Regions from separate parts of the Metallumcola ferriviriculae genome, predicted to be linked through region 1. Evidence: predicted binding sites of a transcription regulator. Region 1 holds the regulator's gene; the other holds the start of a gene.

Region 1 (12,358 bases):
TCTATCATCAATTATACCCGAAGCAATAAAGAGGCCCTCGCTTTCAAGTCTCTGCCATACCTGCCCGGCTAAATCCATAATGACATCAGCAATAATATTAGCCACCACTAAATCAGCCTGGCTTTCCACATCTACCAATAAGTTGCCCGGTCGAACCTGCACCCTAGAAGATACTGCGTTTATTTCCACATTCGCTGCAGCTACTTTTAACGCCAATGGATCAATATCAATGGCCAGCACCTGTTCCGCACCCAGTTTGGCCGCGGCAATTGCCAGTACACCTGACCCCGCTCCCACATCTATCACCCGGGCACCCGTGGGTAAATATTGCTCTAAAGCCCGAATACTCATGACAGTGGTAGGGTGGGTGCCGGTGCCAAAAGCCATCCCCGGATCTAATTCAATAACCTTTTCATTGCCCTCAAGCTGATATTGTTCCCAAGTTGGTTTAATCACTATTCTTTCTGAAACCTTAACCGGTTTATAAAACCTCTTCCAAGCATTGGCCCAGTCTGACTCTTTTACCTCGGTTAAAGCGATTTCGGCGCGGTAATCATCAAAATATTCCGCCAAGTTATCCAGACCCTGGCGAATGCGCAGAAGGGATTGAGGCAGACGGTCATCCTTCAGCAGGTAGCCCTTTACCACTACTGATTCTGCTTCCACCATCGCCAACGGCAGCTCATAGTAGTCCCACTTTTTCTCCTTCAAGTAGGAGTTAACCACGCGCGGGTCCTCTATTACCACTCCCGCCGCTCCGGCCTGATAAAAAAGATCAGTTACGGATTCCATGGCATCTTCTGTAGTGGTAATGGATATTTCCTGCCATTCCATAAAATTTACACCTGCCCCTTCTAGCCCATAAACGCATCTTTTACCTTACCAAAAAAACCTTTTTCCCTGGCTCGGTGATTTTTCTTGGTACAAGTGCGGTCAAACTGCTGCAGTAGTTCCTTTTGACTGTCTGATAAGTGGTTAGGGGTAATCAGACGTACTTTTACATGCTGGTCCCCCCGGCCATATCCCTGCAGCCGAGGAATACCTTTTCCTTTAAGTCGAAAGCTAGTCCCCGTCTGGGTACCTTCAGGTATCTTAAGGTTAACCTTTCCATCCAGTGTCGGTACTTCAATGTCACAGCCCAAAGTTGCCTGAGCAAAGGTAATGGGCTGTTCATAAATGACATCATTACCCTCCCGGCTAAAGTCTTTGTGCGGCTTTACCTTCAAAAAGACATATAAGTCCCCGGGAGGACCACCGTTAAGACCGCTTTCACCGGCAGCAGATACCCTCATCCGTGAGCCGTTATCCACTCCAGCAGGAACCCCGACCTTTACCTTACGCTCTTGGCGAACCCGTCCCTGGCCGCGACACTGCTGACATGGGTTTTTATTAATCTTTCCTTCGCCACTACAGTTATGGCAAGTCTTGACTGTCTGAAAGACACCGAAAGGAGTCTTTTGGCCAACCCGAATCTGACCGCTGCCTTTACACATACTGCACGTTTCCGGCTTAGTGCCGGGTTCTGCACCACTGCCGCCGCATTCCTGACAGGTTTCTAACCTGGGTACTACTATTTCTCTTTCCACTCCGAATGCAGCCTCTTCAAAGGTAATTTCCATTTGCGTCTTTAAATCAGCCCCTTGGCGGGGACTATTGCGGCGAGAGCGGCCATCTCCGGAACCGCCGCCGAAAAATATGTCAAAGATATCGCCAAAACCGGAGAAATCCCCGGCATCGCCGCCGAACCCGCCATAACCATTGTTATCAGTTCCGGCATGACCAAATTGGTCATACCGGGCCCGCTTATCGGCATCACTCAGCACCTCATACGCTTCTTTGGCTTCCTTGAACCTCTGCTCCGCTTCCTTATCTCCAGGATTAACATCAGGATGGTACTGGCGAGCAAGTCCCCTGTATGCTTTTTTTACTTCAGATGGGTCGGCGTCTTGGGAGACGCCGAGCACCTCATAATAATCTCGCTTGGACATGGAAAACCCCCACTGGTCTTATTCTTTTTTGTCGTCTTCATCCACTTCCTGATATTCGGCATCAACTACATTATCTTCTTCCTTTTGTTGTGCGGCATCGGATTCATCAGCTTGCTGAGCCTGTTGTGCCTGCTCATATACTCTGGAAGAAAGCGTGAATAGCACCTCGTTCAATGCCTCTGTTTTCGCCTTAATTTCTTCAATATCATCTTGCTCCAAAGCTGCCTTCAAATCTGCCTGGGCTTTCTCTATACTCTCCTTTTCCCCTGCTTCAACCTTGTCGCCTAACTCTTTCAACGTTTGTTCGGATTGATATAGCAAAGAATCTCCTTGGTTCTTGGCGTCCACCTTTTCCTTGCGTTTGGCATCCTCTTCCGCGAATTTTTCAGCGTTCTTTACCATTTCTTCTACTTCGGCATCATCAAGACCGCTGGATGATTTAATGGTAATATCCTGTGCTTTACCGGTACCTAGGTCCTTAGCGGTAACATGAACAATCCCGTTGGCATCGATATCAAATTTCACTTCAATTTGGGGCACGCCCCGGGGTGCCGGCGGAATACCGGTTAACTGGAAGCGGCCTAATGTTTTGTTATCAGCAGCAAATTTCCTCTCACCCTGCAGTACGTGAATATCTACCGCGGTCTGGCTGTCTGCCGCTGTAGAGAATATCTGGCTCTTAGATGTAGGAATAGTAGTGTTGCGTTCTATCAAGATCGTAAAGACGCCTCCTAATGTTTCAATCCCCAATGTGAGCGGTGTCACGTCAAGCAGCAGCACATCTTTTACCTCACCAGCCAAAACACCGGCCTGAATAGCAGCACCTAAAGCGACACATTCGTCAGGGTTAACACCCTTATGGGGGTCTTGACCCAGAACTTTCTTAATCGCTTCCTGAACCGCAGGGATACGAGTGGAACCACCTACTAAAATCACCCGGTCAATAGCATCCGCTTTTAAACCGGCATCACTTAATGCCTGACGGGTGGGTCCCATGGTTTTTTCCACTAAATCAGCGGTAATTTCGTCAAACTTTGCCCGTGTCAATGTTATATCCAAGTGCTGCGGGCCCTCCTGAGTTGCAGTAATAAAGGGCAAGTTAATATTAGTAGAGGTAACGCTTGACAGTTCATGCTTGGCCTTCTCTGCAGCTTCTTTCAAACGCTGGATGGCCATCTTATCTTTAGACAAATCTATCCCGTGAGATTTCTTAAACTCCTGCACCAACTGATCCATAACGCGCTGGTCGAAATCGTCTCCGCCCAGACGGTTATTACCGCTGGTGGCTTTCACTTCGAATACTCCTTCGCCCAGTTCCAAAATGGAAACATCAAAGGTACCGCCACCTAGGTCATAGACCAGAATAGTCTGGTCTTCGCCCTTCTCAAGGCCGTAGGCCAGAGAAGCGGCAGTTGGCTCGTTGATGATACGCAGCACTTCCAAGCCGGTAATCTTACCCGCATCTTTAGTCGCTTGCCGCTGGCTATCAGTAAAATACGCCGGCACCGTAATTACTGCCTGGGTGACCTTCTCACCCAAATAACTTTCTGCGTCAGTTTTTAATTTTTGTAGAACCATCGCAGAAATTTCCTGGGGTGTATAATCCTTATCGCCGATTTTCACCTTATAGTCAGTACCCATATGCCGCTTAATTGAAGTAACAGTGCGGTCAGGATTGGTAATGGACTGACGTTTGGCCACCTGTCCGACCAGCCGCTCTTCATCCTTTGAAAACGCCACCACTGACGGCGTGGTACGGTTGCCCTCCGCGTTAGGGATTACTACCGCCTCACCGCCCTCCATTACAGCCATACATGAGTTAGTTGTGCCCAAATCAATGCCTATTACTTTACCCATTTGATATCTACCTCCTTAGTGTCATATATAATTTAGATTAATTATTGGCCACTTTTACCATGGCCGGGCGAACTACTTTATCCTTTAATTTATAACCTTTTTGCATCACTTCTATAACCATATTGTCAGGACATTCATCATTTTTCACCTGCATGACTGCTTCGTGAAAATTTGGGTCAAAGTCCTGCCCTTCTGTTTCAATTTCCACCAAACCCTCCTGTTCCAAAATACCCACAAGTTGTTTATAAATCATCTCTATGCCGGCTTTAAAACTTTGGCTTTGCGAATCGTCGCTGGAAAGCGCCCGCTCAAAATTATCAATTACCGGCAGTAATTTTTCTATTAAACTTTGAGATGCATACCGCATAAATTCCTGCTGTTCTTTGCGGCTGCGTTTACGAAAGTTGTCAAAGTCTGCCTGTAACCTGAGAAAGTTACGGTTAAGTTCTTCCTTTTCCGCAATCACTTGCTCTAACTGCTGATGTGCATCAAAAGAATCGTCGTCAATGTCTGATTGTCCCTGCTGTAGCTCCTCTTCCACCCCAACCCCAGCGTCTTCATTTAAACTATGTAGATCATCCTCCTTTTGTTTAGTGCTATTCGTATCCTCTTTCAGCATAGTCATCACCTCACCTTAATATCATACCTATTTCTTTGCCTGCAAAAATAAGGGACTAGAATAACGGCCACAATAAAAATCGATAACCGCCGCCCGCCCAATTTAATAACCAATAATGTTTACTGTCGCACATTAATTAAAAAGATTGTGGTATGCGTCTATCCTGATATTTCCTTTACCAGATACCATGTCAAAACTAAACGGCACTTCATTACCATAGCATATGTAGAGCAGCGAAAGACTGCTCAGTCACATAGTTAATCGACGGATTAGTAATAATCCTTAAGGACCAAAGATAATTTACCCGTGACCAACTGCACTAATGCTATCGCTTTAGAATAAGTCATGCGGGTAGGCCCCAGCAGCCCGATGGTCCCCGCCGCTTCGCCGTCGATATGGTATGTGGCAGTAATAATACTGCACTGGTCAATACCCTGTTGTTTATTTTCCCCACCTATCTTTATTGCTAACCCCGTTCCCGAATGTCCGGTTAGGAGCTGCTTGACCATGGATTTTTCCTCCAAACTGGTCAACAATAATCTCAGCTTATCCACATCGTGAAATTCTGGTTGATTCAATATATTTACAGTTCCATCCAGGTGAATTTGCTCCCGAGAATAGTTGAGCAGCACACCCATAATTCGCTGCAGCACCATCTTTTCCCGTACCATGTCGCCGTATATCTCCTGAAACATTTCTGTTTTAAGCTGTTGGATAGCATGCCCCTCCAGCTTGCTATTTAAAATATTGGTGATTCTCTCTAAGTCGGACAATTTAATGTCTTCAGGTATCTTAATGGTCCGATGCTGCACCATCCCCCCCTGAAACACAACCACCATTAAAGCCCGGCCCGGCGAGAGCCACATTAGCCTAACATCCTTGATATAATTCTTCTTTAGCTGCGGGCCCATGACTAGAGCCACATAATTGGTTACCTGCGATAAGAGCTGCCCAGTGCGTTCCACTATTTCTTCAATTTGTTCAACCTTCTCCGCATAACGCTTCCCGACATATTCAATTTCACCCTGGCTCATCTGGTACGAATCCATCAACCAATCGACATAGTAACGATAACCCTTATCTGAAGGAATCCTACCGGAGGAAGTATGGGGCTGCTCAATAAAACCCAGCTCCTCCAAATCAGACATTTCATTACGGATAGTTGCGGGGCTCACACCCAACTCGTATTTTCGCGCTATAGTCCTGGAACCAACAGGTTCGGCCGTTTCAATGTAATTTTTGATAATGGCCTCTAATATCTCCTTTTTACGTTGCTCCATGCGCTGCTCCCACCTTCTTGTTAGCACTCATGCTTGTTGAGTGCTAAGTTTTTACACCTAAAAAGTATCATTAACCCAGTGGTTTGTCAAGAGGCATTATTACAAGGGACAACCTGTTACTTAATTTAAACAAACGCGACAAACACTTCATTGGCCACGGCAAATGCCTCCGTAGGGATAAAAATCCGCCCCTGTTTCTCTTCCAGCAGGTCTCGGGCTGTCAGTGAAGCCAGCTTATTACCAAATATTTCCTCAAGGGAAAGGTGGAAACGGCTGAAAAAGTCTTCCCGGCTAATACCTTCAACCAAGCGCAATCCCATAATCATATATTCTATCATCTCTTCTTTATCATCAAGGTATAACAATTCCTCGCGAGCAAGTTTTCTTTCCTTTAAATTTAAGATATACTCAGCCAAACTACCGCTATTAGTCCAGCGGGTGTGTTCCATGAAAGAGGCGGCAGCTACACCTACCCCCAAATATGGGCGCAACTTCCAATATGTCAGGTTATGCCTCGCTTCAAAACCTTGTAAAGCGAAATTTGAAATCTCATAGTGCCGGTAGCCCCGCTCGGCCAAAAATGTTCTGGCCAATAGATACATCTCTGCCTGTTCATCATCTCCCGGCAGTACTAGCTGGCCCGCTTCCTCCATATCCCCCCAAGCAGTACCAGGAGAAAGCTTTAACCCATAGACCGATAAATGCTGGGGGCGAATATCTGCCGCTTGGACCAAAGTCTTGCGCCACTGGGTTAGGGACTGCCCCGGCAAACCATAGATCAAATCCAGCCCTATATTGGTAAAACCGGCCTCCCGGGCCCATACTGTTACATTAATTACATCCTTCCATGAATGTCCCCGGCCCATGTCAGCAAGCAGGTCATTCGCAGCGGTCTGGGCACCGATAGAAAGACGGTTTATACCCAAACTGCGATAAGTGGCCAATTTTTCTTTATCCAATGTTTCAGGATTAGCTTCTATGGTAATTTCAGCGCTCTTGGCAAGCAGAAAAAAACTATTTATCCTAGCAAGAATGTCTTTGATATGAGTTTCTGGCAAGAGACTGGGAGTACCACCGCCTAAATAGACCGTATCAACATCAATCTGGCCGTACTGCCGACTCAACAATTCCATTTCCCGACCTAGAGCAAAGATATACTCACTAAATTTGTGAGACTTCCCCGCCGGGTAAGAAATAAAGTCACAGTAGCGGCACTTGGTGGTACAAAACGGTATATGGATGTAAAGGGAAATACCCATAAACTCACCCCTAACAGAACAAAAACATTGGATGCCTTTCGGCATTTAAAGGTATGGTAAAAAAATTAGCTAAGCCATTAATTTCCTAAACATCGAAAAGAAGGTGCCTGAAGTAGAATACGGGCAGTTCCCGCTAATCACATCAAACACCTCCCTCTAATTGATTTCTAGTCTATACTAAGCACAGCCATGAAAGCTTCCTGGGGTATTTCCACATTACCCACCTGTTTCATGCGCTTTTTACCTTCTTTTTGTTTCTCAAGCAGTTTTTTCTTCCGGGTAATATCACCGCCATAACATTTGTCCAGTACATTTTTCCGCAGTGCCTTTACCGTCACTCGAGCAATTACTTTATTGCCAATAGCGGCCTGAATAGGGATCTCGAACATTTGTCTGGGAATTAATTCCTTAAGTTTACTGGTGAGGTTGCGACCACGGTAGTACGCTTTGTCACGATGAACGATACAAGATAAGGCATCTACTACTTCACCATTAATTAATATATCCAGTTTCACCAAGTTACTTTCCCGATAGGCCGTCAATTCATAATCCAAGGAGGCATATCCTCGGGTTCGGGATTTCAGCTGGTCATAAAAATCATAAATAATTTCACTAAGCGGTAGATAGTAGGTGAGGATTACCCTTAATTCCGAAAGATATTCCATGGTTTCATAGCGACCGCGTTTTTCCTGGCAAAGCTCCATCACCGGTCCCACATAATCATCCGGCACCATCACAGTAGCCTTAACAAAAGGTTCAGCAATCTTTTCTACCTCGGCCGGTAAATTCGTTGGATTATCAATGTTCAGCACTTCGTTGTTGGGTGTGGTTACCTCGTAAATAACGTTTGGCGCTGTAGTGATCAGGTTGATCTTGTACTCCCGTTCCAATCGCTCTTGAACGATCTCCATGTGCAGCATACCCAGGAACCCGCAGCGAAAACCGAATCCCAAAGCAACTGATGTTTCCGGTTCAAAAACCAGGGAAGCATCGTTAAGCTGTAAACGATCAAGAGCATCACGCAGGTCTTCATAGTCATTGCTATCCACCGGGAATAAACCACAAAAAACCATGGGCGTCGCCTTCCGGTAACCCGGCAGCGGCTTATCCGCACCGTTCTTGACGGTGGTAATAGTATCCCCAACCCGGGTGTCGCGCACCTCTTTGCAGCTAGCACTTAAAAATCCTACTTCACCTGCGGAAAGGGTATCTACCATCTTCATAGCGGGAGTAAAGACACCGACTTCATTCACCTCAAAAACTCTTCCTGAGGACATCATCTTTATTTCCATGCCCTTTTTAACCCGGCCGTCCACAACCCGGATATAGGGTATAGCGCCTTTATAGGAATCAAAATGCGAATCGAATATAAGAGCCCGAAGCGGCTTATTACTATCTACTGCCGGCGATGGGATACGCTCTACAATAGCGTCTAATATCTCACCAATACCCTCCCCGGTCTTCGCAGAGGCAAGAATTACTTCGTCCCCGTTAATACCGATGATATCCTCCAATTCCTTGATTACTGCTTCTGGATTAGCGCTGGGAAGATCAATTTTATTTACCACCGGAATTATTTCCAAATCATGCTCCAAAGCCAAATAAACATTGGCCAAAGTCTGGGCCTGAATTCCCTGGGCTGCATCCACCACCAACAGGGCCCCTTCACAGGCAGCAAGACTGCGGGAGACTTCATAAGAAAAATCAACATGCCCTGGTGTATCAATTAGGTTAAGCTGGTACTGTTCACCGTCAGAGGCACTATATTTCAAACGCACCGCCTGCAGTTTAATGGTAATACCTCGCTCCCGTTCCAAGTCCATCTGGTCAAGTACTTGGGCCGACATTTCTCTTTCGGTCAAGGCGCCGGTGCGTTCTAACATCCGGTCCGCCAAAGTGGATTTGCCATGGTCTATATGAGCAATGATACAAAAATTTCTAATGCTTTCCTGTCGGTCCATACATCAAACTCCTTCAAAAATAACCTTTAAGCACCGGACTTTAAATTTACCTATATCTCAATAAAGTTAACTTGTACTATTATAGCACCTGACTTCAAGAGCATCAAGCACCGGCACCTCTGCGGCGTTTTAACCGACGCCGAAATATGTCCATAACCATATCTGCTTCCTCCAAGTGGAAAAGCAGCGCAAGAACAGCATAAACCACTGCCCCTACTGCCACCGCTGCCGTTACTTGAATTAATTGATTAAACTTGACAGTCATATCCAACAGCCTGTCCGCGTTCCAAGCGGTAAAGTAACTGGCAGCGCCCATTAACAGCGAAGCAAATAAACTGATAAAAAAGGAAGAAACCAGCTGTCTTCCATTGATGGAACCAATCTTATGGCGCAGTATGCCCAGCAGTAACACCATATTTACCACGCCGGCAACTGAATATGCTAAAGCCAGTCCGCCATGCTGCAGCGGTCCTATCAACAAAAAGCTAAGCCCAATATTGATGGCAATGGTGGCTACCGCGGCGGTTACCGGTGTCCGCGTGTCATGCAGAGCATAAAAAACCCGGTTCAATACCTGATTTGCCGAATAGGCGAAGAGTCCGAATGAATAATAAAACAAAGCTTCGGCGATAGCCACCGTATCATTATGGGTAAACTTTCCCCATTCAAACAGGACCCTGATAATAGGTGTGCGCAGGGCAACAAGACCTACAGCAGCCGGAAGCGTCAAAAAGATTACCGACCGTATCCCGAGAGACATAGTCCGTTTAAAGGCAGCTTTTTCATCCAAAGCCGAGTGAGCTGTAAGTGTGGGAAATACCGCCACCGCCACCGCAATACCAAAAATACCGATAGGGAGCTGCATCAACCGCTGCCCTGCAGCTAAGGCGGCAACTATGCCCGGTGCCAAGGTGCTGGCTAGGTTTTGGTTAACAAACAAGTTAAACTGGGTAACCGATAAGCCCACCAATACCGGCAGCATCAGCACCACAATTTTTTTCACTTCCGGATGCCTGATATTCCATGCGGGACGATAGCGCACTCCCAAACGCATCAACGCAGGTATCTGGACACTAAAATTAATCATGGCGCCAATAACCACCCCTATGGAAAAACCAGCGATGCCAATGTACGGCTGGAGCAAGAGTCCTACGACAATAATTGCCAAATTATATAGCACTGACCCCAAGGCTGGGGAAAAAAAGTGTCTATACGAATTTAAAATACCGGTGGAAATACCGTTTAGGGCCATAAAGAAAGCCTGAAAGAACATGATCCTGGTCAAAGATACAGTCAGGTTAAAACTTTCACCCTTAAAGCCAGGCACCAATATGCCTATCAGTTGGGGCGTAAATACCATCCCAATAGCTATCCCTACCACCATTAGCACCATAATTACATTTAAGATGACACTGGCTGTGTACCACACTTCTTCTTCCCGCTCTTTGGCAACCAGACTACTGATTACCGGAATAAATGCAGAACTTAACGCTCCACCTACTAAAAGCATATATAAAAAATCCGGAATGGAAAATGCAGCCCGATAAGCATCAGTTATGCGATTTTGACCAAACTGAGCGTAGATAATCACATCCCGCAGATATCCCAAAATACGGGAAATCACCATGGCCACCATAATCATGCCGGCAGCCCGGGCCACGCCCCCTCTTTTTTCAGTCATGATAGACATTCCTCATTTCGTCGCTGTTGACTGCCTTATTATACCATTCCGACGACAGCGGCGAAAGTAGCAGCCCCATCTATCAATCTCCCTACCCTTGCTTTTAGCCGCTGCCAGTATTCCTTGGCAGTGGTGTACCAACTGCCTACAATCTGTTGATACTGGTTAATTCTTAACTGCACCGGCGGAGGAAATTTCAACTGATATAGATTTCCCATGGCCTCTACCTCCAAATCTTGAGGTGTGAAATTAATACTCATTACCGCCCCGGGGGCCACGGCGGTAACTTTGCGTGTTTCTATTGCGGTTTTATTAAGACCCCATATCAGCAGGTAAAATACCAGTAGTAATAATAAAAATTTTTTCACCAAACTTAACCACCTCCGTTTTTATAGTTTTTACATATTCTTCCGTCTATATCCGATGAAAATAAAAGAAAGACCGAAGCTGCCCTCGGTCTACTTAAACTAATAGTTATTCAATTTCAGGTAATACTCTAGCTATCACACCCGCGAGAAGGCGAGCACTCTCTTCGGCATCACCTAGCGAATTACTGGAGCTGCCTAACTCTGCCAGGATAGCATGAGGATGAAGGTGTTGGTTATATCTGCCACTTTGAGGTCGTACCCCGGCTGACAAGCCCGGATATAACTCCTTCATCATTGCTTCTATCTTTTTGGCAAAGGCTAAGTTCTTGCGCCAGTTTGGATGGTCCCAACGAGTATCAGTTCCTACAATAAGTAAGATAGGTGCCGCTCGCTTTCCTTCAATGGTCACTGTCTCCCGGCTGGGAATACCTGCATCCCGGTGTACATCAATTAATACCCGGATATCAGGATACTGCTGCAGCAGCTTTTTAGCAGTGGTCTCGGAATTACCATAGGATGCTCCCCAACGGGGATAATCATGAATAGTGTCATCGTAAACAGCCTTGATATTATACTCTTCTTCCAGGGTTTCTGCCAAGGTTTGGGCGGCTTCGGATACACCACCATTTTTTCCGGGTAATCTGTCAACACCATCAGTCATTTCATATGTCTCGGCGTTATGTGAATTATAAACCCCCACCAGAACTTCTCCCCGTGATATTGACTTAAGTTCCGTCAGCACTGGAATTTCTTCCGGCGGCGGTGGCGGCAGCACCCGAGCGTTTTCCTCGTAATTCGCTGCTTCGGCCAGAGCCATTAATTGCGAATTAATCAGACTACGGGCCACACCAGGTTCAACTCGGGTAATAAACTTAACCCATGAGTTGAATATTTGATTCAGATTTGGTGAACCCACCTCTCCATCCTCGGAGGTAAATGCTCCAAGTGGTAATCCCTGTTTTAGAATATCATCTGGTTCTTCCAAAAAACCCCACCTATAAATCCTTTGAAAAAGAGAATCACTTTGGCTGCTGCTATCGTTAAATACCGGAACGGCCTCTGGCATTGGCAGCCCGAACATTTTCGGTACCAAATACAGTACCAACACGATTGCTGCCACAACCGGATAAAGTAACCGTTTCTTTTTTTTATATGGGGAATAAGAAAATCGTTGGATAATGGGCTTCCGCAATTTATTTGCTCCTTTCCCTAGGTGTCCATACCTAAATTTATGCACTTGTCCCATACTTTATAACCTGCAAAAAGGCCGGTACAAGAGAAAGGCAAAACTACCCGCGGGGCAAGTTTTGCCTTTCACTTATTCCTTATTAACTTCCAACAAAAA
Region 2 (12,358 bases), 1.3 Mb from region 1:
ACAGATGCGTCGGCGCATGAACGAAAGTTAGGTTAACTCACCGAACCATTTCAGGTTAGAACGCATTGGGGTAAAAGTCTTTAGTTGGAGGTGTGACTATGGCCACTACGGGAAATTCCATTGGACGCTGGGTGTCGGTACTATATCGTTACGGTCAGAGCTTTTTGGACCGCGAATTAAAGATGTATAGTATTAGCAGTGGACAGTATATTTTTCTAATAATCCTTTTAAAAAGGGACGGAATGAGGCAGGAGGAACTTTCCAGGGTGCTTAACATTGATAAGGCCACTACTGCCAGAGCAGTCAAAAAACTGGAGGCGGCAGGCTATGTGAGGCGTACGACTGACCCCAGGGATAAACGGGCGCGAGTGGTGTACGTCACCAATAAGGCAGTAAATATTCAACCGGTGCTGGAGGAAATATCCGATAAATGGACTGATATGGTGACCAGCGGTTTTACAGAAGAAGAAAAGAAAATGGTGATAGATTTGATGAAAAGACTATCTATCAATGCTGCTTCAGTTGTAAAAGATTAGACTTTGGCAAACAAGCGTTTTTATCGATTAGGTGAACTTTTGCTATGGTGATAAAACCTTCTGCTGCCATTACTTTCCACCTTGTTATCAGTTTGATATAATGTATAGAAATGGTAAACCCTGGCTAAGTCTGGGGGGAGTTTAAAAATGTAAGGGGGTCATAGGATGAAGGAAATTATGGAAACCGTTGCCGGTTTAATGGCTCTATCAGCCCGTACGGCACCTAAAGCCGGGGGTAAGGATTTTCTCGAAGTTCGGGTGTTGAAAGGTAGAGAAATCAATAAACTTGCCGCAGATATGGAAAAATACGGTAAAGAAACCGGCCGAGGAAATTTTGACCGCGACAGTGCCAATGTTAAAGAGTCTGATTCTGTGCTACTTGTCTCATTGAACGATGCTAAAGTCACAGGATTGAACTGCGGTGCTTGCGGGGTAGAGAATTGCAGCGATTTGAATTCGGGTTCCTTTGTGGGACCGGAATTTGACGGACCATGGTGCGCCTGGCGGTTAATCGATCTGGGCATCGCCTTAGGCTCTGCTGTTAAAACTGCCAGTACACATAATGCTGATAATCGTATCATGTATCGCATAGGTGTCTCTGCCAAACGGTTGGGCTTAATTGCCGGTGAAGTAGTAGTGGGGGTGCCCATTTCTGCCAGTGGCAAAAGTATATATTTTGATCGTTAATAAGAAGTGATATCATCTAAAAAAAGAAACCATATTGATTGGCGTCAATGTGGTTTTTCATTTTCCTAAAGGTATAATATGATGGCAGAAAGACTTAGCTCATTTTTAAAACATCTTTTATTCTGCTAAGGTTATCCATTGCTAGGCTGCGGCCTAATTCAAATAATCTAGGTATCTCATCCCAGTCCACAAGACTGACATTACCTGTTGCCGGCTTCAAGGTAAGGTCCGCGTATTGGGACGTTATTAAGTTAGAGCTACGCTGTCCCATGATATCCACCGCTTGCAGCATTACTTCAACACCATTAGAAGGCTGCAGTTCGTCCTTTACTGTAAAGCCCAGATCAATGGCGATGATATTGGTAGCTCCCAGCATTTTGGCTATGTCCGCCGGGCAGTTATTTATTACCCCTCCGTCTACAAGCATACGGTCATTGATTTGCTTAGGTGAAAATATACCGGGTATACTGCTGCTGGCAGTGACTGCTTGAGCGACACTGGCTTTATCGGTAAATTCTATCTTTGGCAGGGATTGGGAGGGTTCAAGAGAAGTAAATACTACAGTATGGGCGTCACTGATACTGCATGAAACTACGGCGATGGGGGGATGCATGTCTTTAAACCCCTTTTCCCCAATTACTTTTGCCAGTGCCCATTCCAACTGTTTTCCAGAAAAGATTCCCATAGGTACTCCAAAAAAGGCGCCTAAAGTATTTCTTAAAAAACCAAATGGTAAGAATAACAGACGCCAGTCCGGGTGCAAGCTAAAAGGTGCTTGATTAATGACGATTTTTTGGATACTCGCAGGTGATAATCCTGATGCGTAAAGTGCGGCGACAATGCTGCCCGCGCTGCTGCCGACAATCATATCCGGGAAAATACTCTCACCATCAAGCACTGACAGAAAGCCTGCATGAACCGCACCGCGCAGCCCGCCGCCGCTTAAAACCAATCCAAACATTATTATTTAGCCTCCTTAAAACAAAATTACTTCTTAGTTGTTCAAACTGTGATGTCTAAGAAACAAATTTTATTTGTATTAATATGTTGAAGAAGTTGCAGAAATGCTGTAAAAGAGATAGAATAGTTATAATAATATACAAGTACCGCTCCGAGCTGCCTTACCTAAGGAAGTCTATGGTAATACAGCCGTCTGCTGAGCAGAGAGGGTTTTGGTGGAAACGCCAAGGCCTCCCGCATTTGGAAAGGAGCCAGTAAACCATCCGGCCCTTCTGTGCCGGTTTTTTTATTTAGGAGGCGATTTCAGTGGATAGAAAACAGATTGATGAGATAGTTATTAAGGCTGCGGACAACAACAAATTATCATGCAGTAAAGCCCACGAATTAGCTAAAGAACACAAGATTTCCCTTAAGGAAGTCGGTGCTGCCGCAGATCGGTTGAATATTAAGCTATTTGCCTGTCAGCTGGGGTGTTTTTAAAATGCCCCGGGAGTTAATGTTTGAAGTAATTACCGCGGATCAAGCGAGTGAGAAGATACTTTCTCATTGGCAGCTGCCTGCCCGGTTGGAGCGAGTAGGTCTAAGAGATACTTGGAATCGGATATTGTCAGAAGATGTGGTGGCGCCGGAAGATGTACCCGGTTTTTCTCGTTCAACTATGGATGGTTACGCGGTTAATGCCGAAGATACCTTTGGCGCCAGCGAATCTTTACCGGCTTACCTGACCTTACGTGGCGAGGTACCAATGGGGGTTAAGCCGGAACAAGTAATTGATATGGACGAAACTATGGCTGTGGCTACGGGAAGTATGTTGCCGCAGGGGGCAAATGCTGTGGTGATGATAGAAAGAACAGCAAAAATAGACGACCGAACAATAGCCGTTTTTCGACCAGTGGCACCGGGGGAAAATATCTTAGAAAAAGGGGAGGATGTTGGTGCCAACCAGGTGGTGCTGAGACGGGGCACCCTGGTACGGGGACAGGAAATGGGAGTGCTGGCCAGCTTGGGGATAACTGAAGTGGAAGTCTTTTGCCTTCCCAATGTGGGGATCATTTCTACCGGTAATGAATTGGTCGAACCGGAAAAAACACCTTCTCCGGGACAAATCAGGGATAGTAATTCATATACCTTGTATGGAGCGGTAAAAGATGCCGGCGGGCAGCCGCATTTATATCGCTTGGTACCTGATCAGGAAGAAGAATTCCGCGCAACGATACTGAAGGCCGTAGAAGAAAACCAAGTGGTGTTAGTATCCGGGGGCTCTTCGGTAGGTACACGGGACTTAACCTTAAAGATACTTAATCAATTGGGAGAACTACTGTTTCATGGCATTGCAGTAAAGCCCGGAAAGCCGACCCTTGCTACCGTTGTCAAAGACAGTTCCGGTACAAATACCCTGGTGATAGGTCTGCCGGGTCACCCGGTATCTGCTTTTATCACATTTAGAAGATTGGTGGAACCGCTGTTAAAGGGGCATTTAAGGGAATTGCTTCCGCCGGCATGTGTTTACGGTAGACTTACCAAAAACATCCCATCCCAGGCTGGTCGGGAGGAACATGTACGGGTTCGTCTAATCAGCCAGGGGGAACAAGTACTGGTAGAACCGGTTTTTGGCAAATCAGGAATGCTTACTTCCCTTACGGCGGCTCACGGGGTTGTAACTGTATCGTTAGAAGCCCAAGGGCTGGCAGCGGGTTCTGAAGTAGCAGTGAAATTGTTTAAGGAGTTGTAATCTATGCGGAGAGTTTACCTGGAAAATAAAGAATATCAAGGTGCACGCAGTGAATTCGTGGCCCAATTAGAGCAACTGGGGGCGTTGGAGCCGTTGGCGGGGAAGTTAATGCCCATACGAGATTCATTAGGAATGGTTACAGCAGAAGCTGTAGTATCAAAGAGTTCTGTACCCCATTACCATGCTTCAGCAATGGATGGAATAGCGGTTCGAGCTGAAGACACCTATCAGGCCCGAGAAACTAACCCAGTGGTCTTAACCCTGGACGAGGATGCTGTTGAAGTGGACACCGGAGATCCGCTGCCTTCTCAGTTCAATGCGGTGATTATGGTAGAAGAGGTACAGTTCATTGATAACGGTAAAGTAGAAATTATCGCTGCTGCATCTCCGTGGCAGCACGTGAGAGCTATCGGTGAGGATATGATTAAAGGAGAAGTTATTATCCCCAGCAACCACACCCTGACGGCTCCTGATTTAGGGGCGGTGATTGCAGGCGGCATTAAGGACATAGAAGTACGGAGACAGCCCAAGGTAGCTGTTATTCCTACCGGGTCAGAATTGGTACCCCCGGGGGAAACTCCGGCACGGGGTGAGATTGTGGAGTTCAATAGTACTATGCTGGGCGGCTTATTTACCCAGTGGGGTGCTCTAGTAACTACATTTCCAATAATAAAGGATAAATATGAATTAATTCGTGATGCCATGGCCAAGGCAGTATCGGAAAACGATATAGTTATCGTCAATGCCGGTTCGTCAGCGGGGCGGGAAGACTTTACCGCGGCAGCTTTAGCTGAATTGGGTAACGTGGTGACTCACGGTGTGGCCATTAAACCAGGAAAACCGGTGATACTGGGTTATATTGATAAGACCCCTGTTATCGGTGTGCCCGGCTATCCGGTGTCAGCGGCTTTGACGGCGAAGCTTTTTGTTTACCCGCTGGTAAGAGCTTTAAGAGGCCAAGGAACGGCAGAAGGGGAACGGGTGAAAGCACTGCTCAGTCGGTCTCTACATTCTACTTTAGGTATGGAGGAGTTTGTGCGGGTACGTCTGGGTCAGGTTGGTGAAAAGTTAATTGCCGCTCCTTTGGGCCGGGGAGCTGGGGTGATTACTTCTCTGGTGAAAGCGGATGGGATGCTGGTGCTGGATAGGCTTAGCGAGGGCCGGCTAGCCGGGGAGACAATAATGGTGGAGCTTTTCCGCGATCAGGCGGAGATTAGGCGTACACTGATGATCAGCGGCAGCCATGACATGACTTTGGATATTATAGACAGCATAATGCGAGAGCGTTACCTGGGTTATTCCGTGGCCTCTGCTCACGTGGGTAGTCTAGGCGGTTTAGTAGGACTAAGGGATGTGGAGGCACATTGTGCCGGTACCCACCTGTTGGACCCGGCAAGTGGGGAGTATAATATAACTTATGTCAAACAGCATTTACAGGACAAAGCGCTATTGGTTCACTTAACCTACAGGGAACAAGGGTTGATGGTGGCTCCGGGAAATCCCAAAGGGATAAAAAATTTAAGAAGCTTAGCGCAAGAGGATATTGTATTCATCAATCGGCAGAAAGGGTCCGGCACTCGGGTGCTGCTGGATTTCAGGTTGAAGGAAGAGGGGATAGATCCCAGACAAATACAAGGCTATCGGCGTGAAGAATATACTCACCTTTCTGCGGCGGCAGCAGTGGCCAATGGTGCCGCGGATGCGGCGTTAGGAATACGGGCGGCGGCAAAGGCCTTAGGTCTTGATTTCGTTCCGGTGGACCGAGAACGTTATGATATCTGTATTCCCCGGCAACTGATGGACACTCCATTAATCGCAAAGATGTTGGAAATAATCCGAAGTGAAGAGTTTCGACGGCGGGCCAAAGCTCTTGGCGGTTATGATGCTTCTAATAGCGGCAGTATTATCTGGCTGCCGGGAGAGGAGGATCAGGATGCTTGATAAATTTGGCCGTAATATTGATTATTTGCGGGTAAGTGTCACAGACCGCTGCAACCTACGCTGCTGTTATTGTATGCCCGAAGAAGGGGTTGAGCAGCTTTCCCGGGATGAAATTCTCAGCTTGGAAGAGTTAGAACGAATAATACGAGCCGGCAGCAATGCTGGTATTCGGAGGGTGCGAATTACCGGTGGCGAACCATTGGTGAGACGCGATGTTAGTACGTTGATAAAAAAAGTAAGCTTGATGCCTGGGATAAAAGACATTTCGCTTACCACCAATGCTATTTTACTGGCTGACCTGGCCGAAGAGCTAAAGGAGGCCGGCCTGAAGCGGGTCAATATCAGTTTGGATACTTTGATGGAACATAAGTACAAAGAAATTACTCGACGCGGTAGCTTGGGCCGAGTGTTGGTGGGGATTGAGAAGGCCCTAGCTTTGGGGTTGACTCCTGTTAAGATAAATGTGGTGGTTCAGCGGGATTTCAACCTGGATGAGGTGCGGGATTTTATTCGTTTCACTGAAAGTGCGCCAATCCACGTGCGGTTTATCGAAATTATGCCCATGGGATGTGGTGGCGGGTTGAGTGATGAGTTTGTTTCCGCTGAAGAGATTAAAAAAATAGTTAGTGAGGACTACTCATTGGTGAAAGGCGAATTGGCCGGGGGCGGCCCGGCGGATTACTTCAAAGTGGAGGGGTATCACGGCACTGTAGGATTTATCCATGCTATCAGCAGACACTTCTGCGCTCGGTGTAATCGGCTGCGGTTAACTGCCGACGGGCGGCTGCGCTATTGTCTGCAGCAAGAACAGAGCCTGGATATTAAAGGCCCGCTGCGAAACGGTGCTGCCGAAGCGGAACTAGTAGAACTGTTCGGACAGGCGGTAATGCATAAACCTGCCGGATACCGCAGCAGCGAATGGAATAAAAATTCGTTGATGAATACCATAGGGGGGTAAAGGATGGAGCTTACTCATTTTGACGAGCAAGGACGGGCAAGGATGGTGGATGTCTCTGAAAAGGGGGATACCAGGCGGGTTGCGGTAGCGCGGGGTAGTGTAATGATGAAGAAGGCAACTTTAGAACGCATTGCCCGGGGACAAGTAGCCAAAGGAGATGTATTAGGGGTAGCTCGGGTGGCAGGGATTATGGCTGCCAAGAAAACCGGGGAGCTTATACCTATGTGTCATCCATTAATGCTCACTTCTATCGAAGTTGATTTCAAAATTAATTCACAAGAAACCAAGGTGGAGATAGAGGCCCGGGTGGGGACCACCGGTAAAACCGGGGTGGAGATGGAAGCACTAACGGCGGTGTCGGTTGCTGGACTAACTATTTATGATATGTGTAAGGCTGTTGATAAAGCCATGATAATTGAGGCGGTCCGGTTAGTGGAAAAAAGCGGCGGTAAAAGCGGGCATTTTAAGCGAGAGGGTGAAGAAGAGTGGGGAAAATAATAGCGGTGTGTACCAGTGAAAAGAAAGGTGAACGTAAGAAAAATGTAGGGGAAGCGGCTTTTCAGGTTAATCACGGCATAGTGGGGGATGCCCACGCCGGCGATTGGCATAGGCAGGTAAGCCTTTTGGCTGTGGAAAGTATTAAAAAGATGCAGGACAAGGGATTGGATGTAGGCCCTGGGGATTTTGCGGAAAACATCACTACCGAAGGCATAAAAGTAGCAAAATTGCCGGTGGGGACCAAGGTGAGATTAGGAGATGAAGTGCTCTGTGAGGTGACCCAAATAGGCAAGGTCTGCCATGACCGCTGCGCTATTTATTATCAGGCGGGTGACTGTGTTATGCCTAAAGAGGGGATATTTGTCAAAGTGCTTGAAGATGGGAAAGTCAGGGTAGGCGATGGATTGGTGGTGGTGAAGGATGATTAAGGTTGGCATCATTACCGCAAGTGACAAGGGTTCCCGGGGGGAAAGAGAAGATAAGAGCGCGCCGGTAATTAAAGATATGGCCAGACAGATAGGCGGGGAAGTAATTCATTACGTTATTGTCCCTGATGAGCAGACTGAATTGGTAAGGTCAATGAAGTATTGCGCTGATGTACTTAAGCTTGATTTGGTTTTTACCACCGGGGGCACCGGTATGAGCCCTCGGGACATAACCCCCGAAGCAACCATGAGTATAGTTGAAAGGTTAGTACCGGGGATCCCGGAAGCGATGCGTATGCGTAGTTTGGCGGTTACCGACAGGGCTATGCTTTCTAGAGCGGTTGCGGGCATCCGCGCCGAGACATTGATTATTAATCTGCCGGGGAGTCCCAAAGCGGTAAAGGAATGTTTGGATGTGATTCTACCGCCGTTAAAACATGGAATAGAGATTCTGCGAGGTGACACTGGAGAATGTGGTAGTAATATATAACAAATGAACTGCTCAACGCGCCACTAAATGGGACTTGGGATGAAATTTTTGAGATGATTGTATAAAACTTACCTTAATTGGTAATATTTTTTCATGAGGTGGTAACAATAAATAATGCCGTTCAGTGTTTTTTTAGTCAAAATCCCAGCTAATGTAAGATAAATAAAGATTTGCATAGATTTAACAAGGAAATAAGAGGAAATAGACTGTAAACGGGCAATAGTTTCGTGAAATGGCCATAGACAATACTTGCATAGAAGCCAAAGCTTGATTATTATTAGTATTGTTGGATGTTAGCACTCACTAGCGGTGAGTGCTAATAATAAATATCATATAATAGAAGGAGGGTTTGTTGTAATGAACATCAAGCCATTAGGTGACAAAGTAGTGATTAAGGTGTTAGAATCTGAGGAGAAAACGGTCAGTGGTATCGTTTTGCCGGATACTGCCAAGGAAAAGCCTCAGGAAGGCGAAGTTGTTGCAGTAGGCAGCGGTCGTGTGCTGGAAAATGGTGAAAAGGTAGCCTTGGAGGTTAAAGAAGGCGACAAGGTAATCTACTCCAAGTATACGGGCACTGAGGTAAAGCTGGATGGCAAGGAATACTTAATTTTGGCTGGAGAACACATATTAGCAAAAGTTCAATAAAAAAGAGAAGGTTTAATTTAAGGAGGGAATTAATTTGGCTAAACAGATTGTTTTCCGTGAGGAAGCTCGTCACGCCTTAGAGCGGGGCGTAAATGCACTTGCAGAAGCAGTAAAGGTTACTCTTGGTCCCAAGGGTAGAAATGTTGTTTTAGAAAAGAAATTCGGTTCTCCCACTATCACTAATGATGGTGTCACTATTGCTCGGGAGATTGAACTAGAGGATCCCTTAGAGAATATGGGAGCGCAGCTTGTCAAAGAAGTTGCTACTAAAACTAATGATGTTGCCGGTGACGGTACTACTACTGCTACTTTATTGGCGCAGGCTATTATCAGAGAAGGTCTGAAGAATGTGGCTGCCGGTGCAAACCCGATGGTCTTGAAAAAAGGTATCCAGAAAGCTGTAGAAAAAGCAGTCGAGGAATTGAAATCCGTCAGCAAACCTATTGAAAGCAAGGAAGCTATCGGTCAAGTAGCATCCATTTCCGCAAATGATGCTGAAATCGGTCATTTGATTGCTGAAGCGATGGAAAAAGTAGGAAAAGACGGAGTTATTACTGTTGAAGAATCCCAGAGTATTGGTACTTCATTAGATGTGGTTGAAGGTATGCAGTTTGACCGGGGTTACATATCTCCTTATATGGCAACTGATACTGAAAAAATGGAAGCTGTGCTTGAAGAACCGTATGTTTTGATTACCGATAAGAAGATTTCTGCTGTTAACGATATCTTGCCGGTACTGGAGAAAGTTGTTCAATCCGGTAAGGCATTGGTTATTATTGCTGAAGACGTAGACGGCGAAGCATTGCCTACTTTGGTAGTTAACAAGCTGAGAGGCACCTTTACTGCCGTGGCCGTGAAGGCTCCCGGTTTCGGTGATCGCAGAAAAGCAATGCTGCAGGATATCGCCGTGTTAACCGGTGGTGAAGTGATTTCCGAAGAACTTGGCTTGAAGCTAGAAAACACTACTTTAGAGATGCTGGGCCGTGCTCGTCAGATAACTATCAGTAAAGAAGATACTACCATCGTGGAAGGCCGCGGTTCTGGCGATGAAATTGAAAAGCGTATTGCTCAAATTCGCCGTCAGCATGAAGAGTCTACTTCGGAGTTCGACAAGGAGAAACTGCAGGAGCGTCTTGCGAAATTGGCGGGCGGGGTAGCTGTTATCGGTGTTGGTGCCGCCACAGAGACTGAAATGAAAGAGAAGAAGCTGCGTATTGAGGACGCTTTAGCCGCTACTCGTGCCGCAGTAGAAGAAGGTATCGTGTCCGGCGGTGGCACAGCTTTTATTGATATCTTACCTTCCTTGGATGGCATTGTACTTGAAGGTGACGAGATGACCGGCGTAAACATTATTAAGAAAGCTTTGGAAGAGCCGATACGTCAAATTGCAGCTAACGCTGGTGCCGAAGGATCTGTGATTGTAGAAAAAGTCAAGGCTGGCGACAGGGGTGTTGGTTTTAACGCTATGACCGGCCAATATGAAGATATGATTGTTGCCGGAATTGTTGACCCTGCCAAGGTTACCCGTTCTGCACTGCAGCACGCAGCAAGTATCGCATCCATGCTGCTGACGACTGAAACTTTAATTGCGGACATTCCGGATGAAAACGATAATGCTATGGGCGGAATGCCCGGCGGCGGAATGCCACCAATGATGTAAGATAAGATTTACTTCTAAACCCTATCCTTTTTCGGGATGGGGTTTTATTTTTTTATAATTATAGGAAAAATTTGTATATTTATGCGGAAGAAAAAGGCATGGAAAAAATTCAGCTACGTAATTGGCTCTCAAAATGATATTCGTATCAAAATGAGAAATCATTAAAATCAAGGGTTTTCAGTAATTCGTCTCATTTTGCGAGCTTACATACAGGGATACAATTTTTTTAAAAAGTGCTAATTGTGTATTGATGCCATAAAACCCTGTTATTCACAGTAGGCTACTAGTTAGTTTATTTCTTCGATAAGTCGCGCGGGAATGCTGACGCTGCGGCCTTTGGGCCCGCTGCTCCTTAGGTGAGGGAGAGTGCTTATTGTATAAATTTTTAGAATATGTTACCTTTGGCATAGATATTGCTTAGAGATAGTAGTGAAAGCTAAAGTATCCAAATGCAAGGGTGATGAGTATCTGAAGAGCTGCTTAAAGGTTGGTCTAAGAATTTATAGAAACAGTAAAATTACTAGAATTAGAGGTGGTATCTTATGGCAAGAACAATATCCCCATTAGAACCAACTGAAATAAAGGTGAAAAAAAATTGGTGTAAGGCATGCGGCATCTGCATAGCCCTTTGCCCCCAGCAAGTGTTAAAGGCTGATGAACGGGGCAAGGTAGTGGTTTCCTATCCGGAAAAATGTATCGGCTGTGGGATTTGTGAAACCCATTGTCCCGATTATGCTATCAGCGTGGAGGTGGGCAGCAATGACTGAGGTAAAAGACTTGGGCGTATTGATGCAAGGAAATGAAGCTTGTGCCGCAGGGGCATTGGCAGCTGGGGCAAAGTTCTTTGCCGGCTACCCGATCACTCCATCTACTGAAGTAGCCGAAATCTTAGCCGCCGAATTACCTAAGGTTGGTGGTAAATTTATTCAAATGGAAGATGAAATCGCCGGTATGGCAGCAGTAATTGGTGCTTCGCTGGCGGGACTTAAATCTATCACCGCTACCAGCGGCCCGGGCTTTTCTTTAAAGCAGGAAAATTTAGGATTTGCCATCATGACAGAAGTGCCATGCGTGGTATTGAATGTGCAGCGGGGTGGACCCAGCACAGGGGTACCGACTGCGCCGGCTCAGGGCGATGTGATGCAGGCTCGTTGGGGTACACACGGTGACCACCCCATCATTACTCTAGCTCCGGCATCGGTAAAGGAAACTTTTGAAGCTACAGTAAAAGCATTTAATTTATCGGAAAAATTCCGCATTCCGGTAATCCTGTTAATGGATGAGGTGATTGGCCATATGCGGGAGCGGGTGCAGCTGCCGCGGGCAGAAGAGATAGAAGTTGTTGAACGCAAAAAACCCGATGTAGGCCCTGAAAGCTATTATGCTTATAAAGATGATGAAACTGGCGTGCCGCCCATGGCTAACTTCGGGGATGGCTACCGTTATCATGTTACCGGCTTGGTCCACGATGAAACCGGTTTCCCCAGTAACAACCCTGAACGAATTAAGAAATTTTTGGATCGATTGCATAATAAACTTGCTGATAATGCTGACGAGATTATAATGGTGGATGAAACAGAGATGGAAGACGCAGAAATAGTAATATTTGCTTACGGCAGTGTCGGCCGGTCCGCTAAAAAAGCGGTGAAGGAATTAAGGAAAAAGGGAATTAAGGCTGGTTTATTCAGACCCATTACCATTTGGCCTTTTCCTGTAGAACGGTTAAAACAGCGCTTGGGCGGAGTGAAAGCATTGGTTGTCCCTGAGATGAACATGGGCCAGTTGGTGGGCGAAGTTGAAAGGGTAGCCGCCGGCAAAGTACCGGT

The links. The regulator HrcA, encoded in region 1, represses chaperone genes, less so after heat shock. The targets are predictions, from matches to a motif close to TGTTAGCACTCANCNNNGNTGAGTGCTAACA.
Region 2: groES (co-chaperone GroES) is a predicted target of HrcA. The motif match lies at 8,519-8,549, and genes of this name have one in related genera.

The regions. Positions count from the first base shown of each region.
Region 1 is NZ_CP121694.1:1,064,821-1,077,178, reverse strand. Features, by position in the region: gene prmA (50S ribosomal protein L11 methyltransferase) at 1-834, opposite strand, end outside; gene dnaJ (molecular chaperone DnaJ) at 855-1,988, opposite strand; gene dnaK (molecular chaperone DnaK) at 2,007-3,845, opposite strand; gene grpE (nucleotide exchange factor GrpE) at 3,883-4,464, opposite strand; gene hrcA (heat-inducible transcriptional repressor HrcA) at 4,734-5,744, opposite strand; gene hemW (radical SAM family heme chaperone HemW) at 5,870-7,003, opposite strand; gene lepA (translation elongation factor 4) at 7,171-8,964, opposite strand; gene murJ (murein biosynthesis integral membrane protein MurJ) at 9,068-10,645, opposite strand; gene MFMK1_RS05375 (hypothetical protein) at 10,684-11,016, opposite strand; gene spoIIP (stage II sporulation protein P) at 11,120-12,205, opposite strand.
Region 2 is NZ_CP121694.1:3,464,539-3,476,896, reverse strand. Features, by position in the region: gene MFMK1_RS17185 (MATE family efflux transporter) at 1-31, shown strand, start outside; gene MFMK1_RS17180 (MarR family winged helix-turn-helix transcriptional regulator) at 99-536, shown strand; gene MFMK1_RS17175 (ferredoxin domain-containing protein) at 702-1,223, shown strand; gene MFMK1_RS17170 (patatin-like phospholipase family protein) at 1,318-2,184, opposite strand; molybdenum cofactor riboswitch at 2,321-2,450, shown strand; gene MFMK1_RS17165 (hypothetical protein) at 2,490-2,663, shown strand; gene MFMK1_RS17160 (molybdopterin molybdotransferase MoeA) at 2,665-3,915, shown strand; gene MFMK1_RS17155 (molybdopterin biosynthesis protein) at 3,919-5,856, shown strand; gene moaA (GTP 3',8-cyclase MoaA) at 5,849-6,814, shown strand; gene moaC (cyclic pyranopterin monophosphate synthase MoaC) at 6,818-7,312, shown strand; gene MFMK1_RS17140 (MOSC domain-containing protein) at 7,300-7,740, shown strand; gene MFMK1_RS17135 (MogA/MoaB family molybdenum cofactor biosynthesis protein) at 7,733-8,227, shown strand; gene groES (co-chaperone GroES) at 8,585-8,872, shown strand; gene groL (chaperonin GroEL) at 8,907-10,532, shown strand; gene MFMK1_RS17120 (4Fe-4S binding protein) at 11,075-11,299, shown strand; gene MFMK1_RS17115 (2-oxoacid:acceptor oxidoreductase subunit alpha) at 11,292-12,358, shown strand, end outside.